DNA from 3 places in the Lysinibacillus sp. FSL K6-0075 genome. Region 1 is predicted to be linked to each of the others. Evidence: riboswitches for the same ligand, from Rfam matches in the RefSeq annotation. Region 1 holds a riboswitch; each other region holds the start of a gene.
What was found. Region 1 has a riboswitch for lysine ahead of MHB65_RS11935 (transporter substrate-binding domain-containing protein). Riboswitches for the same ligand answer to the same signal wherever they lie in the genome.
Positions count from the first base shown of each region.

Region 2: another riboswitch for lysine. It lies ahead of MHB65_RS17295 (aspartate kinase); the one in region 1 lies ahead of MHB65_RS11935 (transporter substrate-binding domain-containing protein).
Region 3: another riboswitch for lysine. It lies ahead of MHB65_RS01375 (amino acid permease); the one in region 1 lies ahead of MHB65_RS11935 (transporter substrate-binding domain-containing protein).

Region 1 covers NZ_CP151947.1:2,430,537-2,433,789, forward strand. Annotated here, with positions in the region: gene odhB (2-oxoglutarate dehydrogenase complex dihydrolipoyllysine-residue succinyltransferase) at 1-1,073, shown strand, start outside; lysine riboswitch at 1,415-1,601, shown strand; gene MHB65_RS11935 (transporter substrate-binding domain-containing protein) at 1,721-2,578, shown strand; gene MHB65_RS11940 (amino acid ABC transporter permease) at 2,749-3,253, shown strand, end outside.
Region 2 covers NZ_CP151947.1:3,527,635-3,530,887, reverse strand. Annotated here, with positions in the region: gene uvrC (excinuclease ABC subunit UvrC) at 1-1,244, shown strand, start outside; lysine riboswitch at 1,353-1,531, shown strand; gene MHB65_RS17295 (aspartate kinase) at 1,666-2,892, shown strand; gene MHB65_RS17290 (YslB family protein) at 2,986-3,253, opposite strand, start outside.
Region 3 covers NZ_CP151947.1:290,086-293,338, reverse strand. Annotated here, with positions in the region: gene MHB65_RS01380 (response regulator transcription factor) at 1-64, opposite strand, end outside; gene MHB65_RS01375 (amino acid permease) at 219-1,682, opposite strand; lysine riboswitch at 1,765-1,941, opposite strand; gene MHB65_RS01370 (MFS transporter) at 2,120-3,253, shown strand, end outside.

The DNA.
Region 1 (3,253 bases):
GCGATACTGTACTAGTTGGTCAAGTTATCGCAGTAGTAGAAGCAGGCGAAGGCGCAGCAGCAGCTCCAGCGGCAGCACCAACTGAAGCAGCTCCAGCTCCAGCAGCGCCACAAGCAGCACCTGCACCAGTTGCAGCGGCTCCAGTAGTAGAAGAAACTTCTGGTGAGCGTGTAGTTGCATCGCCAGCAGCACGTCGTCTTGCACGTGAAAAAGGTATTGACCTTGCAGCGGTATCTCCAGTAGATCCACAAGGACGCGTACGTGTACAAGATGTAGCAGCACATGGTACAGCACCAGCTGTAGCACCAGTAGCAGCACCTACATCAGTAGCAACTTCAGGTGGCCCAGTAGTATTCACACCAGCAGCTAATTCTGACCGTGTAACAATTGAAAAAATGAGCCGTCGTCGTCAAACAATTGCAAAACGTTTATTAGAAGTGAAACAATCAACAGCAATGTTAACAACATTCAACGAAATTGACATGACAAACATCATGGCACTTCGTAAACGTAAACAAGAAGAGTTTGTGAAAGCAAACGACATCAAACTTGGTTTCATGTCATTCTTTACAAAAGCTGTTGTTGCAGCACTGAAAAAATACCCATACGTAAACGCTCAAATCTCTGGCGATGAAATTCATTTAAATAACTTCTTTGATATCGGTATTGCTGTATCAACTGAAGAAGGTTTAGTCGTACCAGTTGTACGCGATGCAAACAGCAAAAACTTCGCTGAAATCGAAAAAGATATCGCTAACTTAGCGACAAAAGCTCGTGATAAAAAATTAGGCCTAAATGACATGGCTGGTGGATCATTCACAATCACAAACGGTGGTGTATTCGGTTCATTAATGTCAACACCAATTATGAACGGTACGCAAGCTGGTATTTTAGGTATGCACTCAATTGTTAACCGTCCAGTTGGCGTAAATGGTGAAGTTCAAATCCGTCCAATGATGTATGTAGCACTTTCTTACGATCACCGTATCATCGATGGAAAAGATTCTGTAGGATTCTTAAAAACAGTTAAAGAATTAATCGAAAATCCTGAAGATTTATTATTAAATTCATAATGCCATTAAACCCTGCGAACAATGTTCAGCAGGGTTTTTTTGTGCATGACGAAAGGTTTTGACCGATTCTATTTTTGAAAGAGTACGAATGTTATATCGTTTAGAGGAGCCAAAAGAAATAAACACAACTTTTCTCACAGAGAGCATATACGCTCTAATAAAAATTTGTTGTAATTTTCGGAAATATCGATGAAAGCTCAACGATTTAAAATGGATAGGGAACGCACAATACCCTAATATTGTCATTAGTCAGAAAAATGTTAAAACTGTCTTGACGAACATATTAGTTTTATAGTAGTATCTAAATATCAATTAAATAAACAAACCTCACGAATATTTACCAGTGAGGTAGAGGCGCGGTATTTATTAGTTCATTGTAGAGTACAAGCAAGCGAAGACGCAATGAAGAAGGAAATATCGCCGAAGTATAAAAGGAGCTCGTACTTTTATACTGGGTCTGCAGTGAATAAGTGCAGGACTGTCCTAGTAAATGGATTTCCAGATTTACTAGGTTGTGCTATCTCGGAAACATGGAAATTATAGTGAGGATTTGGGCAACTGTCATAAAAGGTAAGACCTAAGTTCAATATACTTAGGTCTTTTTTAGTACAGTTGTCTTATTTTTTTACAGAAAAGGGGAGTTTTTCATGAAAAGAAAATGGTTGTTAGTAATGATCTCTATCATGACGGCAATTGTGCTAGCTGCATGTGGCACAAGTGACAAAAAAGAGGGCGGTTCAGGTGATGCTGGAGCTGACAAAGAAGAAGGCGGCGGTGAATTCCGAATTGGAATGGAGGCTGGCTACCCACCGTTCAACTGGACACAGCAAGACGATGCGAATGGCGCTGTGAAAATAGCGGATAATGCAGAGTATGCAGGCGGCTATGATGTACAAATGGCGAAGAAAATCGCTGAAGGTTTAGGCAAAGAGTTAGTCATTGTTAAAATGGAGTGGGACGGATTAGTGCCAGCGCTACAATCGAACAAAATTGATGCGATTATCGCAGGGATGTCACCAACAGAAGAACGTAAGAAAACAATTGATTTTACAGAAAACTATTACACATCTGATTTTGTGATGGTTATTAAAAAAGGTAGTAAATATGAAGATGCAAAATCGATTCAAGATTTCTCAGGTGCTAAAATTACATCACAATTAAATACATCAAACTACACAGTGATTGATCAAATCAAAGGTGTAGAAAAACAAACGGCAATGGAAAGCTTCCCAGCAATGCGTGTGGCGTTAGAAGCAGGTAAAATTGATGGCTATGTAGCTGAACGTCCAGAGGGTATTTCTGCTGCTGCTGCCAACGATAAGTTCACATATGTAGCATTTGAAGAAGGCTTTGATACAGATCCATCAAATACTTCAATTGCTGTAGGCTTACGTAAGGACGACGCAAATCGTGAAAAAATCAATGAAGTCCTAAAAGGCATTTCGGAAGACGATCGTCAAGCGATTATGGAAGAAGCTATTTCGCAACAACCAGCAGCACAATAATGACAAGGCACGGGCTAGTTGCTAGTCCGTGCATGATCATTTCATCATTATCAAAATGAGAACCTCTCTACATAATGATAATGTCCTAGCGTGACAAAACATAGAATGGTAGAAAGAGCTAGGACACAAAAGAAATAAGCAAGCAAGATGACATTGTTAGGAGGAACATCATGAGTCTTGAATGGATACTTTCAATTATTGAAAACAACTGGCAAATGTTTTTACGAGGTGCGTATTATACGTTACTGATTTCGAGTATTAGTACAATTATTGGTGCATTTATCGGATTTTTCATCGGAATTATGCATACGATTCCAGTTCGTAAAAAAGGTGTGAAATTTTATAGCTTAAAGCTCATTAAATTTATACTGACATGCTATGTTGAATTTTTCCGTGGTACACCAATGATTGTACAGGCTATGGTTGTCTACTACGGATTAGATATTGCATTCGGTATCGATATGCACTTTATTACAGCAGGTATTTTAGTCGTTTCCCTCAATACAGGGGCATACATGGCAGAAATTGTTCGTGGTGGTATTGTATCGATTGATAATGGTCAATACGAGGCAGCATCAGCAATTGGTATGAATCACTTCCAAATTATGATTCACGTTGTCTTACCACAAGTAGCGCGTAACGTCTTACCAGCGACTGGTAACCAATTAATTATGA
Region 2 (3,253 bases), 1.1 Mb from region 1:
TGATTGAGGATATGACGAAGTTTCTCAATGGTGGTGTGGAGGCAGTCAAAAAAGAGCTTGAAGTTAAAATGCTTGCAGCCGCTGAAAACCTAGAATTTGAACGAGCGAAGGAATTTCGAGATCAAATTGCCCATATTGATACGGTCATGCAGAAACAAAAAATAGTATCAAGTGATACAACAAATCGCGATGTATTTGGCTATGCCGTTGAAAAAGGGTGGATGTGTGTTCAGGTTTTCTTTGTGCGCCAAGGTAAACTGATTGAGCGTGATGTCTCGATTTTCCCGATCTATCAGGATGCAGAGGAAGAATTTTTAACATTTGTTGGGCGCTTTTATGAAAAGCCAGAGCATATTAAGCCAAAAGAAATTTTTATTCCACAAGCCATTGATGCAGCCATCTTAACGGAATTATTAGAGATCAAAGTTCTTACACCAAAAAGAGGACAAAAGAAGGAACTGGTTGAATTAGCAACCAAAAATGCCGAAATTGCTGTGGCAGCTAAATTCCAGCTAATAGAACGTCAGGAAGAACGTACGATTGGTGCTTGTGAGGCACTAGGTGAAGCAATGGGTATTAGTGCACCTTTACGAATTGAGGCTTTTGATAATAGTCATATGCATGGAACGGATGCAGTATCTGCCATGGTTGTTTTCATTGATGGGAAGCCTGCGAAAAAGGAATACCGAAAATATAAAACGCGTTCAGCAGCCAAGCATGATGATTACGGTGCAATGCAGGAGGTTATACGTCGTCGATATATACGTGTTTTAAAGGAAGGTCTACCATTACCAGATTTAGTGTTAATTGATGGTGGTAAGGGGCAAATGGAAGTAGCCCGTGAAGTACTAGAAGATGAGCTTGGTCTTGTCATACCGATTGCTGGTTTAGCCAAGGATGACAAGCATAATACATCTCAGCTATTGTTTGGTGATCCGCCAGAGGTGATTGCCTTAAACCGTACAAGTGATGGCTTTTATTTATTACAACGAATTCAAGACGAAGTCCACCGCTTTGCTATTACCTTCTTGCGTCAACAGCATGAGAAGCATGCCATTCAATCTGTATTAGATCATATTGAAGGGGTAGGACCAAAACGTAAGCAACAGTTGCTTAAATATTTCGGTTCAGTCAAAAAAATTCGAGAGGCGAGCGAGCTAGCATTACAGGAGGCTGGGATGCCCGCTAATTTAGCAAGCCAAATTTTTAGCTATTTTCAGCAAGAATCATTGTCAAAGGAATAGGCATGTGCTATGGTTATAAATAACATTGTTTTCAATGTTATGGAGAGCTAACTGGCGTGACTAGCTTGTTTACGCTAAAGCTTAATGAATTGAATACATTCACTTTAAGGTGATGATAGAGGTGCAAGATTCAAGAGTAACACAATGGAGGATGGACAAGTCCAGAGATATTGTGTGAAAGGGGAGCTTGCCGAAGTACAGCGTTGTTGTTTCCATTGCTGTACTGGTTTTGCATTTAAGAAATGTAAGACTGTCGATTCTAAACGTTTCGGAGAGCTATCACACATGGGCAAGTTACGATTATTGTACATGTTATAGGCAGCTTTCACGTTATGTGGAGGCTGCCTTTTAGTTTTTCTAGAAACTGTTTTGTCTCCTGTAATTAGGTGAAATACATGGACTGGAAGGGAGAACGAAAGAAATGGCTAAAATCGTGATGAAGTTTGGAGGAGCTGCATTAGCTTCTACTGAACAAATCCAACAGGCAGCTCGGAAAGCGATTGCTGAAAAGGACAGAGGATTTGATGTAGTGGTAGTTGTTGCAGCAATGGGACATACTGCCAAAGAAATGAAAATGATGGTACATCAACTAACTGACGATGTTTCAAAACGAGAATTAGATGCAGTTTTGTCTACAGGCTCTCAATTATCTAGTGCTTTATTTGCCATTGCCTTACAGGACGCGGGCTATCAGGCTGTGTCTCTGACTGGATGGCAGGCAGGTATTCATACGGATGGTATGTATCGGCATGCGCGTATCGACTATATTGATGTTAGTCGAATCGAAGAACACTTTGCACAGGGGCAAATTGTAGTCATTGCTGGAGAACAAGGGGTTGACGAAGATCACAATATCACCATGCTTGGGAAAGGTGGAGCTGAAACGGCAGCTGTAGCGCTTGCCATCGCATTGGAAGCGGAGCGAGCTGATATGTATACAAATGTGGACGGTGTTTATACAGCAGATCCATGTTATGTGACACATGCCCAAAAGCTCCAGGAAATTTCCTATGATGAAATGTTGGAATTATCTCATTTAGGATCTCATGTCATACATCCACGTGCGGTGGAGTTAGCAAAGAAATTTCAAATGCCTGTTATCATACGCTCAAGTTTAGTAGAGTCAGTAGGCACTTTATTGAAGGAGGAAGTGGAAATGGAAAAAAACTTAGTTGTTCGTGGCGTGGCCTTTGAATCAGATATTATTCGTTTAACAGTAGGGTATGATGCTTTCTCTAATGCTTCATTAGCAGATATATTTACTATTCTTGCTGAGAACCGCATTAATGTAGATATTATTGTTCAAGCCATTATTGATGGGCTGAAACCAACTGTTTCGTTTTCTATTTTAAAAGAGGAATTTGCAGAAGCATTACGTGTTCTAGAAGATAGTAAATTATCACTCGGATTTAGTTTTGCAGACTTCGAAATAGGGTTGGCGAAAGTTTCCATTATTGGTTCAGGGATGGCCTCTAATCCAGGTGTTGCTGCTCGTATGTTTGATCGGTTACGTCGTGAAAATATCCCTGTAAAAATGGTAAGTACTTCTGAAATAAAAGTTTCTGTTGTTGTACCACAGGATGATATGATCCAAGCAGCTAATGCACTGCATGATGAGTTTAATTTAGAGCAAGCACTTTACATATAATAATAGAAGAAACAGCATTTTATGTAATTGTCCAAAATTAAAGGAAGAAAAAAGAAGGATTGTCATCCCGTTAGGGGGAGACAATCCTTTTTATTACTCTGAGGGAATGGTATTCATAATACGTTCTTTGACGTCCCATTTGACTGTAAACATGACGTATTGTTGCTTTTCTCGCTTTTCATTATAGCATTCTGTAAGATAGCCTTTAGCTAGTTGAATTTGCTCTGCTATAAATCCTGCTTCAAGTTTAAAGCTACGTTGTTTAATTTGCAGAATTTCAGGGTCGTTTGTCAACTGGAAAATGCGTCCATCCTTTGATTCCTTCATAAGCTCTAATGTACCCCAGCAGGCATCTGCGAAA
Region 3 (3,253 bases), 2.1 Mb from region 1:
AGTAATTATCGACCATTTCACGAATGGCTTCATCATCTTCTACGAGTAAAATATGCTTTTGCACTATCATACACCTCTCCCTGCCAACTCTAAATTTCCATATCTATATTACATTACCATATTTATGATGTTTATTTTGAGAGATTTTGTTCATGAGTGTCGAAAAAGAGCTGTCCTATAAACCCATCACTCTTTGGTTTACAGAACAGCTCTATTATTTACTCTTCAACTTTTAAATCACAATCTTTAAGTGGCAGCATTTTGGTTTTGTGCTTTATTTTATAGCCAAACCATAGTGCTAAAAATAGTGGAATCCCGATATACGAAACAAGGATGCCATACCAATCAATTTTATCACCTGTAAAGGCTGTGTAATTTTGTCCAATGACTACGATCATACAAACGGTAAAAGCAAATAATGGTCCAAATGGATATAATTTGGCTTTATAAGGTAATAACTTTGGATCTAAGCCCTGTGCATCAAACGCTCGACGGAAACGATAATGACTAAATGCAATACCCAGCCATGCAATAAAGCCTGACATTCCAGAGGCATTTAATAGCCAGATATAAACCACTCCATCACCAAAGAATGACGCTAAAAATGCTAAACAACCTACAGCTAATGTTGCCATCAGTGCATAAATCGGAATACCTCGACGACTTAGCTTTGCGAAAAATTTAGGTGCATGTCCTTCCACCGCTAATTGCCATAGCATACGAGAAGATGCATACAGGCCTGAATTTCCTGCTGACAGCATAGCCGTTAAAATAATGGCATTCATTAATGAAGCAGCAAAGGCAATACCTAGGCGGTCAAACACTAGTGTAAACGGTGATACTGCGATATCTTCTGATAATAAACGTTCATCTGTGAATGGAATCAGCATCCCAATTGCACCAATCGCTAAAATATAAAACAAAAGAATACGCCAAAATACAGATTTAACAGCCTTCGGAATATTTTTACCAGGATCATCTGTTTCACCAGCTGTAATTCCAAGTAATTCTGTCCCTTGGAATGAAAATCCAGCAGCTAGGAAAATACCAAATGTAGCAAGGAAGCCACCATGGAATGGCCCATCACTAATAAAGAAATTAGTGAAACCTACAGGAGCCTGCCCACCTAAAATACCAAAAATCATTAGTAAGCTAATGATAATAAAAACGATGACCGTTACGACTTTAATCATGGCAAACCAATATTCACTTTCACCATAACTTTTTACGGATAGTAAATTAAACGTCAGTACAACAGCAATAAATAATACTGTCCACAGTGCTGATGAGCTATCTGGGAACCAATATTTCATAATTAATGACACGGCAGCGATTTCTGCAGCAATTGTGATTGCCCAGTTATACCAATAGTTCCAGCCTAATGCAAATCCTAAAGCAGGATCTACAAATTTGGTTGCGTAGGTACTAAATGAACCTGATGATGGCATATACGCAGCCATTTCCCCTAAGCTCGTCATTAAAAAATATACCATAATACCGATTAAGGCATAGGCCAGCAATGCGCCCCCAGGTCCTGCCTGTGCAATAGCACCACCACTGGCTAAAAATAGCCCCGTACCGATTGTACCGCCTAAAGAAATCATTGTAATATGGCGGCTTTTTAATTCTTTTTTCAGCTTCGGTGCTTTATGACCAAGCTGATTTACTTTTATTTCACTCACGATATAGCTTCCTTCCTATTTATGAGGCAAAAAAATGCCATCACATATACACTGTGATGGCTACGTTAATCCTCAGTTTTTCCTAAATGATAGCTCAACACGTTGTGCAAACGTGACAGTTCTGTTCCTTTCGGAGACAGCCCCAGCATGAGGTTTTCAAGTCCCCTCACACTTCGGCAATATTTCCTTTCAGCTAATTTCATCAATGCTTGTCATTTCAATTAGCATACTTATAAATATCGCGACCTCTACCTCAATACAAACATGAGGCATATAATTATTAAATTTATGATGTTTATTATACTAACATAAGACCATAGACATTTCAATATAACGGAAAATGTTCTGTATTTTATGAATCTTCTACTATTTTTAATAGTGTGATAAAGTGTTATAGTAGTTCAATTAGAATGGTTATGATTAGGGGGGATTTTATTTTGACTACAAATGATCATTCCGCTAGTTATCCTAGTAAAAAAATTAGCTGGAAAGGAACAACCTTACTTTTAGTTTTCGGAGTTATCTTTATAGCCTCTACATTACGAATGCCACTAACTGTTGTTGGCCCAATTATATCCTTTATCCGTGAAGATCTTGGGATATCTAATGTATTGGCAGGCTTTCTAACAACGATTCCATTGCTTGCTTTTGCTATTATATCTCCATTTGCACCAGTTGTAGCACGCAAACTAGGGCTTGAGCTAACATTATTTTTATCAACTTTTCTATTGGCCTTTGGGATTGTCCTACGTTCACTCGGTACAACAGAGTTACTTCTATTAGGTACTGTGCTAATTGGCGTAGCCATTTCTTTTGGAAATGTACTTATTCCAGGATTATTAAAATTAAAATTTCCATACCATGTCGGTTTATTGATGGCCTTTTTCACCATGTCCATGAATTTAACTGCTGGTCTTGGTGCTGGTATTAGCTATCCTATAGCCAATTCATCGTTAGGCTGGCAAGGTGCGCTGTCCATTGCACTCGTACTCGTTCTCATTACAATCTTAATTTGGATACCTCAATTAAAATCAAATAAACCCGAACCAGTTACTACATCTAAAAAGACAGGTACACCTTTATGGAAATCACCTGTTACTTGGGCTGTCACAGGCGCAATGGGGTTACAGTCTTTATTATTCTACACGACTGCAGCTTGGATTCCCGAGATCTATATTGCCCAAGGGCTAGCTCCTGACAAGGCCGGTTGGATGTTTTCCATCATGCAATTCTCACAAGTACCAATGGCTTTAGCTGTGCCTATAATTGCAGGTAAAATGACTTCACAACGCCCCCTTGTATTGATGTTTACATCTTTCTATTTAGTAGGGTTTGTTGGTGTTGTCATGGAATGGACTAGTCTTGGTGTACTGTGGATGGTCCTTCTAGGGTTAGCAGGAGGTTCTTCATTCGCCCTAGCAATGATGTTCTTCACTCTCCGCACTCGTACTGCATTTGAGGCAGCTGATTTATCAGGCTTTGCACAATCTTTGGGTTATTTATTTGCCGCAATTGGTCCTATTCTTTTTGGCTACTTGCATGATTTCTTTGGTGGCTGGAATATTGCGGGA